Regions from separate parts of the Eubacterium sp. SB2 genome, predicted to be linked through region 2. Evidence: predicted binding sites of a transcription regulator. Region 2 holds the regulator's gene; each other region holds the start of a gene.
The links. Region 2 encodes Rex, which represses fermentation and respiration genes when NADH is low (regulators of the CRP and FNR family bind a similar motif). Its sites were predicted from a motif close to ATTGTTAANNNNTTAACAAT; they were not measured.

Region 1 (3,304 bases), 410 kb from region 2:
AACAGCAGGAATCAGGATGCCGGAGGGGAATTTTGTGAGCAGTGACGGTCGTGTGCTGGGACGGCACAAAGGCATTACCCACTATACGGTTGGACAACGAAAAGGTCTGGGGCTTGCCCTGGGATATCCCGCCTTTGTGCTGGAGATCCGCCCAAAGACCAATGAAGTGGTGATCGGTACAAACGAAGAGTCCCTGACCCATACGCTTCGGGCAGGAACGTTGAACTTTATGTCTGTAGAAGATTTGACGGAACCTTTACGAGTTTTTACAAAAATACGCTATAACCATAAGGGGGCATGGTGTATAATAGAGAAAACGGGAGACGATGAGGTGCTCTGCACTTTCGAGGAGCCGCAGCGGGCGGTGACTCCCGGACAGGCTGTCGTATTTTACGACGGCGAATACGTACTCGGCGGAGGGACCATTTTATGATAACCAGTGATTTTCACATGCATACTAACTTTTCGATTGACAGCGACATTTCCCCCAGGGACATGATAGAGGGCGCCCTGGCAAAGGGATTGACGACAATCTGTATAACGGACCATAACGACAAAGACTATCCGGTTCACGAGGATATTGGAATGGAGGGGTCCCTTTTCGATTTAGACAGATATTTTCAGGAACTGGGCTCGCTCAGGGAAGAATATGCGGACAGGATTGATGTGCGCATCGGGATTGAAATTGGGCTGCAGCCTCATCTGGGAGAATACTATAAAGAATTAGTCAGTCAATATCCCTTCGATTTTGTGATCGGTTCTGTCCATGTGGTAAACGGGGAAGATCCGTATTATCAGAAAATGTTTGAAACACGGACGGATGAAGACGCATACAGAGAGACATTTGAGGTAACACTGGAAGATATAGAGTCCGTGCAGGACTTTGATGTGCTGGGACATATTGATTATGTTGTGCGCTATGGAAAAAAACAGGCGCAGGAATACAGTTACCGGAAGTATGCGGATATTCTGGACGAGATCCTGAAAAAAGTGATTTCCATGGGGAAGGGGATCGAGATGAATATGGCCGGATTCAAGTACGGTCTCGGCTTCTGCCATCCGCATCCGGATGTGATCAGGCGGTACAGGGAGCTCGGCGGAGAGGTGATCACAATCGGCGCCGACGGGCACCGGCCGGAACACATTGCCTACGATTTTCAGAAGGCGGGGGACATCCTGAAGGGCTGCGGCTTTAAATACTACACAGAATTTAAGTCCAGAACGCCGATTTTTCAACAACTTCCATAAAAATATATTTAGCACTTGAATTTTTGTTCTTGATTTAGTACAATAAACCGTAGTTGATGAATCTTTAACAAACTTGAGGTTTGCTGAAGGTTTCACAATATAATGACTGTGTAACAGTTAACAACTTTCAAAACTTTAGGAGGAATTAATCATGGCAGTAAAAGTAGCGATTAATGGATTTGGACGTATTGGACGTCTCGCATTCAGACAGATGTTCGGAACAGAAGGGTATGAAGTAGTTGCAATCAACGACTTAACATCTCCGAAAATGTTGGCTCACTTATTAAAATATGACTCAACACAGGGAAAATATGCACTTGCTGACAAAGTAACAGCTGGTGAGGACTCCATCACAGTAGACGGAAAAGAAATCAAAATCTATGCTAAAGCTAACGCTGAAGAACTTCCATGGGGAGAGATTGGTGTAGACGTAGTTCTGGAGTGTACAGGCTTCTATACATCAAAAGCAAAAGCAGAGGCTCACATCAAAGCAGGCGCTAAGAAAGTAGTCATCTCTGCTCCGGCTGGAAATGACCTTCCTACAATCGTATATAATGTTAACCACGAGGAGCTGACAAAAGAGGACAACATCATCTCAGCGGCTTCCTGTACAACAAACTGTCTGGCACCGATGGCAAAAGCACTGAACGATCTTGCTGAGATCAAGACAGGTATCATGTGCACAATCCATGCTTACACAGGCGACCAGATGACACTTGACGGACCGCAGAGAAAAGGCGATCTGAGAAGATCACGTGCAGCTGCAGTGAATATCGTTCCTAACAGCACAGGCGCAGCTAAGGCAATCGGCCTTGTTATCCCGGCACTGAACGGCAAGCTGATCGGAGCTGCTCAGCGTGTTCCTACCCCGACAGGATCCACAACAATCCTGACAGCAGTAGTTGAAGGAACAGTAACAGTAGATCAGATCAACGAAGCTATGAAAGCTGCTTCCAACGAGTCTTTCGGATACAACACAGATGAGATCGTATCCAGCGACATCGTAGGAATGAACTATGGTTCTTTATTTGATGCTACTCAGACAATGGTACTGCCTCTGGACAACGGAACAACACAGGTACAGGTTGTATCCTGGTATGACAATGAGAATTCTTACACAAGCCAGATGGTAAGAACAATCAAATACTTTGGAACATTACTGTAAGTCGGTATTTCGGAAAATATAATCGGCAGATTAATTTCTAAAAAATAGACTCACAAAGGGTCCGGTCTTATATAGGGCCGGATCCTTTTTTTCATGAATTATAGGGGATAGTGTGACTGCTCTATCCCTAGAAGGTAATTATTAAACAGGAGGCAATAAGATGCTCAACAAAAAATCAGTAGACGATATTAATGTTAAGGGTAAAAAAGTTCTTGTAAGATGCGATTTTAATGTACCATTGATCGACGGAAAGATCACAGACGAGAACCGTCTTGTGGCTGCACTGCCGACGATTAAAAAGCTGGTGGCAGACGGCGGTAAAGTGATCCTTTGTTCCCACCTGGGCAAGCCGAAGGGACAGCCTCTTCCGGAATTATCACTTGCACCGGTCGCTGTCAGATTATCCGAACTGCTCGGACAGGAAGTAAAATTCGCAGCAGATCCTGAGGTTGTAGGACCAAATGCAAAGGCAGCAGTAGAGGCAATGAATGACGGAGACATCGTCCTTCTCGAGAATACCCGCTACAGAGCAGAAGAGACAAAGAACGGCGAAGCTTTCAGCAAAGATCTGGCATCTCTTTGCGATGTTTTTGTAAACGATGCATTCGGAACAGCACATAGGGCACACTGTTCAAACGTTGGTGTTACACAGTTTGTAGAGACCGCAGTAGTAGGATACTTAATGCAGAAAGAAATAGATTTCCTGGGCAATGCAGTAGAGAATCCGGCGAGACCTTTTGTTGCAATTCTTGGCGGAGCTAAGGTTTCCAGTAAGATTTCCGTTATCGAGAACCTTTTGGACAAGGTTGACACCCTGATCATCGGGGGCGGAATGTCTTACACATTCAGCAAGGCTCAGGGCGGAAGCGTCGGCAAATCTCTTCTGGAAGA
Region 2 (3,304 bases):
GCCAGCGATACGCGTCCCTTCTCGCCGCCGCTCAGGTCCCCGATCAGTTTGTACACGTCATCACCGGTAAACTGGAATGCGGCTAGCGTATTTCTGATCTGCGTATTATTCAGAGTTGGATAGTCATCCGAAATCTCGTCAAATATATTTTTCTGGTCGTGCAGCACATGGTGTTCCTGATCGTAATAACCGATTCTCACCTTAGACCCCAGAGTAAAGGAGCCCGTATCCGGGGGAACCACCTGGTTGATAATCTTAAGCAGCGTGGTTTTCCCGGTGCCGTTGTCACCGATTACAGCCACATGTTCGCCGCGTCTGATATCAAAGCTGATATCCGTAAATAAGGTCTGACTGTCAAAGCTTTTAGACAACCCCTCCACTGAAAGCACGTCGTTGCCGCTCAGGCAAGAGGGCTCCAGGGAAAAATGGATCTCCTTCGCCGCCTCCTGGGGCTTATCGACCAGCGTCATCTTATCCAGCAGTTTTTCACGGCTTTCCGCGCGCTTGATGGACTTCTCACGGTTAAAAGACCGGAGTTTTTCTATGACGGCCTCCTGATGCTTGATTTCCCTCTGCTGGTTCAGATATTCTTTCATCATGGCGTCGCGGATCTGTTGTTTTTTGTCCGCATAGGCCTTATAGTTGCCGGCGTACATCCGGACAGCCCCATTTTCGATCTCCACCACTTTTGTGACCACTCTGTTTAAGAAGAAACGATCATGGGAGACGATAAATACGGCGCCGGGGTAGTTCAGCAGATAGGTCTCAAGCCAGGTGATGGAATTTAAATCCAGATGGTTTGTGGGCTCATCCAGAAGCAGGATATCGGGTTTTGTGAGGAGCAGTTTTCCCAGGGAAACCCTTGTTTTCTGCCCTCCGGAAAGGGTGTCCGTTTTTTTGTCAAAATCCTCCTCCTGAAAACCAAGTCCTTTTAGGACGCCTGTCAGCTCGCTTTCGTAAGCATACCCATTCTGTGCCTCAAACGCGGACATCATGCGATGATAGGTATCGAGCCTGCTCTGAAGGGCATCACCGCTCAGAGACTTCAATTCCTTTTCAATAGCACGGATTTGATTTTCCAACTCGATAATATCAGCCTTTGCTGTCTTTACTTCCTCATATATGGAGCGGCCGCCCTCGAGTTTCTGCTGCTGTGCGAGATATCCGAGAGTTTTCCCTTTTGTAACTACAATTTCACCGCTGTCGGCTGGCTCTTCCTTTACGATCATCTTAAGAATGGTGGATTTTCCGGCCCCGTTTACTCCGACCAGAGCCGCTTTTTCTCTGTCTTCTATATGAAAAGAGCCGTCTCTGACAATGACCTGTCCACCGAAAGCTTTATTGAGATTATGGCATGCAAGTATCATAAGAAACCTCCTGTTGTCTTCTGTATCGGGCCTCCCTGTTCTGCTTCAGCCGCCGAACCCCGCTTGTTATCTTGAAAAATAAAGATTAATTTTCAGCTATGCTGAAAACCTGCCCGCGGGGCATGAGCTGCGGGATGCCCTTGCGTATACTTATTTCATTATAACGAAAATAGTTTAAAATACAACTAAAATTTGACTTTGCCCGTACAATTCTATATAATATGAAATAGATTAAGTTTGGAGGGGATAGCTGTGGAAGATAGAGAGATATCACGTGCGGTAATTGGACGGCTGCCCAGATATTACAGATATTTGGGAGAATTACTGGATGCAGGAGTAGAACGGATTTCATCAAATGACCTGAGCAAGAAGATGAGCGTCACTGCATCTCAGATTCGCCAGGATTTAAACAACTTTGGTGGTTTCGGCCAGCAGGGCTATGGATACAATGTTAAGTATCTCTATACAGAGATCGGAAAGATTCTGGGACTGAACAGAAAACATAACGTAATCATAATAGGAGCGGGTAACCTGGGACAGGCGCTTGCCAATTACGCGGCTTTTGAAAAGAGCGGCTTTATACTGCAGGGAATTTTTGACGTGAATCCAAGACTGGAAGGGGTAACTATACGAGGAATCCCAATCCGTATGATGGACGACCTGAGAGAATTTGTTGAAAATACGGACATAGAGATTGCTGCATTGACGATTCCAAAGTCAAAAGCGGTGGAAGTAGCCGATATGCTTGTTGAGAATGGTATCAAGGGCATATGGAATTTTGCGCACACTGATCTGCACCTGCCGGATGATGTGATCGTAGAAAGCGTACATTTGTCTGATAGTTTGATGAAACTGTCTTATAATATCAGCCGTTACAATGAAGAACATGATAATTGATTAACAATATAAAACGTGTAACAAAGGCACTGCGCCTTCGTTGCACGTTATTTCACTTATTAGGACACCTGCGCCTATCAGATACAATCCCTTCGGTGGATACGCACAGTGGTATTAGAGGCAGATGCCGGTGAGGACGCTGCGGACGCGGGTTTCACAAGCGAAACACAATAAAGGAGAGTGAGTATATGAGATATCTGCCGACCGGTGAATGGATGCAGAAAGCGGACAATTACACGATCCATGAGATCGGGATTCCCTCTATGGTGCTGATGGAGCGGGCTGCTCTGGCGGCGGTGGCCGTTATGGAGCAGGAAAAGATCAATACACACAGAACGCTGGTGGTCTGCGGCTCCGGCAACAACGGCGGCGACGGCTTTGCAGTTGCGCGCCTGTTAAAAGAAAAAGGCTGTGATGTTGAGGCCGCTTTCATCGGAAACGAAGAATCCAGGACTCCTGACTGCATGCAGCAAATGAAAATCGCTGAAAATTGCGGTGTTCCTGTAGTAACAACAATCAGCAGGAAGGAATATACTGTTATAGTGGATGCCGTTTTCGGCGTGGGCCTGAACCGGGAGATTTCGGGAGCATACGCGGCAAATATTAAAAAGATGAATGCGCTGCCGGGACAGAAGATTGCCATAGATATCCCTTCCGGCATCTGTTCTGCCACAGGAAAGGTATTAGGGACGGCATTTTCAGCCGATCTGACGGTGACTTTTGAGTGCGAAAAGCTGGGCTGTGTTTTACATCCGGGCTGCCAATATGCCGGAAAAACTGTTGCCGTATCCATCGGAATCAGCCGGAAGCTTTTTGAAAAAGAACCGGGTGTCTGCTACACATTTGAAAAATCGGACCTGCCGGAGATGATCCCGCCCCGAAGGCCCAATTCACATAAAGGAACCTATGGGAAGATCCTGATGATTACCGGAAGCCGCGGTATGTCGGGCGCCGCATATCTGAGTGCGAAGGCCGCGTATAGATGCGGCGCGGGTCTGGTCCGGATTTATACACATGAAGATAACCGGGTGATATTGCAG
Region 3 (3,304 bases), on a different contig from region 2:
GTCATAGCAGTTAATTTGGTTATCATCCCTGTAATTCTCATTCCATTTCTCCGGCCCCCACTTCACCGCATCCGGCAGTTCCTGCACCGGATAGGATACCGGCCCGCTCTTTGTACAGAGTTTCTGTCCCAGCTTTGCCGCACCGGACGGGCAGTATTCCACACACTGGCCGCATGCCACACAGTTATCGGTATTCACCCTGGCTATATAAGCGGAGCGGGACATATTCGGCGTGTTAAACAGCTGAGAGGTGCGCAGTGCATAACAGGAACAGACACAGCAGTTACAGATAGCAAAGATCTTATCTTCCCCATCGATATTTGTGATCTGATGCACCAGGCCATTGTCCTCCGCCCTCTGCAGGATCTCCATGACCTCCGCTTCGTCAATATAGCGGCCCTTCCCTGTCTCTACAATGTAATCGGCCATATCTCCGACGCCGATGCACATATCATCTTCCAGGTGTCCGCAGCCTTCTCCCTGAATTCTGCGGGAACGGCGGCAGGAACAGGCGCCCACCGCATATTTCCCTTTATACTTCTGTACCCAGTGGGAAATATGCTCGACACTGACGGACTTCTGTTCTGTTGGTATGGCCTTTTCAACCGGAATGACGTGCATCCCTATTCCAGCGCCCCCCGGAGGCACCATAGGAGTTACTTTTTCCAGCGGCAGCCGGCTCATCTGTTCAAAAAATCTGGCGACCTCATGATGTTTCTCTACCTGCTCCAGGTTCATGTTCATGAATTCCGCACAGCCAGGCACAAACATCGGCAGTATGTACTGTTTATGGCGGTCCGCATTTTCCCAGTTATACTCCAGCAGACCGATCACGCTCATCTCCTGCAGCAATTCTTCCGTCCGCTTTAGCGGTTTACCGCATTTCTTCGCAATCTTCTGTGCACTGGCCGGCTTTCTTACCTTCATCGCCAGGGCCACTTCCGCCATCTCATCCGTTACAACACAGGCAAGTCCCCAGTATTCCGGATCGTCCACTGTCACTTTGTGCCCAATTCGGTCAGTGATTTTCTGCCCCAGCTTTAGAATTAATGTTCTCTCTTCTGCCATACCTAACTCCTTTCCGCTTTCTGCCATGCCTTTACTTCTTCTCTGAGCCAATCTGTCCAAGTCTCTGTCCCCTCACCGGTGCGGGCACAGATTGCTATAATGATTGCATTCGGGTTTCTTTTTAAAATGTTCTTCCTGCATTGTTCCATATCAAAATCAAAATAGGGAAGCACATCTGTCTTGTTGATCAGAACGACATCACAGATCGAAAACATCAGCGGGTATTTCAACGGTTTGTCGTCTCCCTCAGGTACGCTTAGAATCATGGCATTCTTCACCGCTCCGGTATCAAATTCTGCCGGACAGACAAGATTCCCCACATTCTCAAGTACCACAAGATCCAGATCCCCGCATTCAAGGCCCTCCAGCCCCTGCCGGGTCATATCTGCATCCAGATGGCACATCCCCCCTGTATGGAGCTGGATTGCCTCAACCCCAAGCCGGGAAATTGTTTCTGCATCTACGTCAGAATCAATATCCGCCTCCATCACTCCGATCTTCAGCTCATTTTTCAGCTGTTCAATCGTCCTGGTAAGTGTAGTCGTCTTACCGGATCCCGGTGAAGACATCAGGTTTAACAAAAACACCTTTTTTTCCTTCAGTTCTTTCCTCAATTCGGATGCCCGTTTATCATTATCCGCAAAAACACTCTGCTTAATTTCCAGAACCCTAAAATCTCCCATCCGCTTCTCTCCTTCGATCATAATTGGTTGTACCACAATGTGTTATCTTTTTAACATTGTATCATTCCATATAATGCGTGTCAATTACTCCCTTTATTTTTGTGCAATCAGCAACATATTCCCCTTCTTTTTAGTGCATATTCACCTATGTTTACGACGTTGGAATCTGGTATGACCACATCCACTCTTCATCTCCTGTGCCACATTGCGCTCTGTACTTTTTGTATTTCAAGTTTTTTAAAAATCTATTGACAGAAATTGCGTATTAGTATATATTAAAGGTGCAAGTCAGTTTGTTACTCAAGTAACTAACTAATAAGGTGGTGATATCATTGAACATAAATCCAAATATAGATAAACCTATATTCGTTCAAATTGCAGAACAGTTAGAAGATTCCATATTTACAGGCGTCTTTCCAGAGGAAACAAAGATTCCTTCAACCAATGAGATCTCGGCACTTTTGAACATTAATCCACATACAGTCCTCAAAGGAATGAACATGCTGGTAGACGAAGAGATTATTTATAAAAGGAGGGGTCTTGGAATGTATGTAAAAGCAGGCGCAGTTAAAAAAATCCGCAGAAAAAGACAGGATCAATTTTACAATCAATATATTGAGGCATTAATTAACGAGGCCGTCAAACTGCAGATGTCAAAAGAGGAAATTATCACATTGATAGAAAAGGGGTATGAAAATGAATGCAATACAAATTAAGAATGTCGTAAAACGTTACAGCAATGTCAACGCACTGGATCGGGTTTCTATTTCGTTTGAATATGGTAAAATTTACGGATTTTTAGGAAGAAACGGAGCCGGCAAATCCACTTTAATTAACATCATTTCCAACCGCATCTTCGCTGATGAAGGGGAAATACTTATTGACGGTCTACGCGCAAAAGAAAACATGGAAGTGCACGAAAAGATATTTTGTATGAGTGAGATGGACTTATACGACACCAGCCTGAAAGTGATAGAACATTTTAAGTGGATAGACCGTTTTTATGATAATTTTGACCTGGATCAGGCACGTCAGATTGCAGAAAAGTTTGATCTTGATATTAACAAAAGATACAAAGCACTGTCGAAAGGTTATCAGTCTATCTTTAAACTTACGATTGCGCTTTCCCTCCATGTACCTTATGTGGTTTTTGATGAGCCTGTGCTGGGACTGGACGCGAATCACCGGGAGTTGTTTTATGAATTATTACTGCAGGATTATGAAAACTATCAGAGAACGATTATTATCGCTACCCATCTTATAGAAGAGGTGGCAAACATCATCGAAGAAGTGGTTCTAATCGACAAAGGCAGAGTGCTTCTGCAGGAAACCGTTGAAACGCTGATGAATAAAGGATACTGTATTTCCGGCCTCGCCGGTGAAGTCGATGACTACTGTAAAGACAAAAATGTGATAGGATACGATGAACTTGGTAATTTAAAACTCGCTTATATACTGGGAGAAAAAGAACAGCTTCCTAAAAACAGTCGCTTACAGATATCTAATATGAACCTGCAAAAACTATTCGTAAAGTTAACAGAGAAAGGGGGCCG

Region 1: the regulator Rex is predicted to act here: its motif matches at 1,301-1,320, upstream of gap (type I glyceraldehyde-3-phosphate dehydrogenase).
Region 3: the regulator Rex is predicted to act here: its motif matches at 1,790-1,809, upstream of hypB (hydrogenase nickel incorporation protein HypB).

What each region holds. Positions count from the first base shown of each region.
Region 1 is NZ_LN865153.1:2,158,032-2,161,335, reverse strand. Features, by position in the region: gene mnmA (tRNA 2-thiouridine(34) synthase MnmA) at 1-433, shown strand, start outside; gene BN1938_RS22055 (histidinol-phosphatase HisJ family protein) at 430-1,248, shown strand; gene gap (type I glyceraldehyde-3-phosphate dehydrogenase) at 1,400-2,413, shown strand; gene pgk (phosphoglycerate kinase) at 2,574-3,304, shown strand, end outside.
Region 2 is NZ_LN865153.1:1,751,766-1,755,069, forward strand. Features, by position in the region: gene BN1938_RS20195 (ABC-F family ATP-binding cassette domain-containing protein) at 1-1,367, opposite strand, end outside; gene BN1938_RS20200 (redox-sensing transcriptional repressor Rex) at 1,620-2,264, shown strand; gene BN1938_RS20205 (bifunctional ADP-dependent NAD(P)H-hydrate dehydratase/NAD(P)H-hydrate epimerase) at 2,453-3,304, shown strand, end outside.
Region 3 is NZ_LN865152.1:430,684-433,987, forward strand. Features, by position in the region: gene BN1938_RS09405 (FAD-dependent oxidoreductase) at 1-1,068, opposite strand, end outside; gene hypB (hydrogenase nickel incorporation protein HypB) at 1,071-1,751, opposite strand; gene BN1938_RS09415 (GntR family transcriptional regulator) at 2,075-2,467, shown strand; gene BN1938_RS09420 (ABC transporter ATP-binding protein) at 2,448-3,304, shown strand, end outside.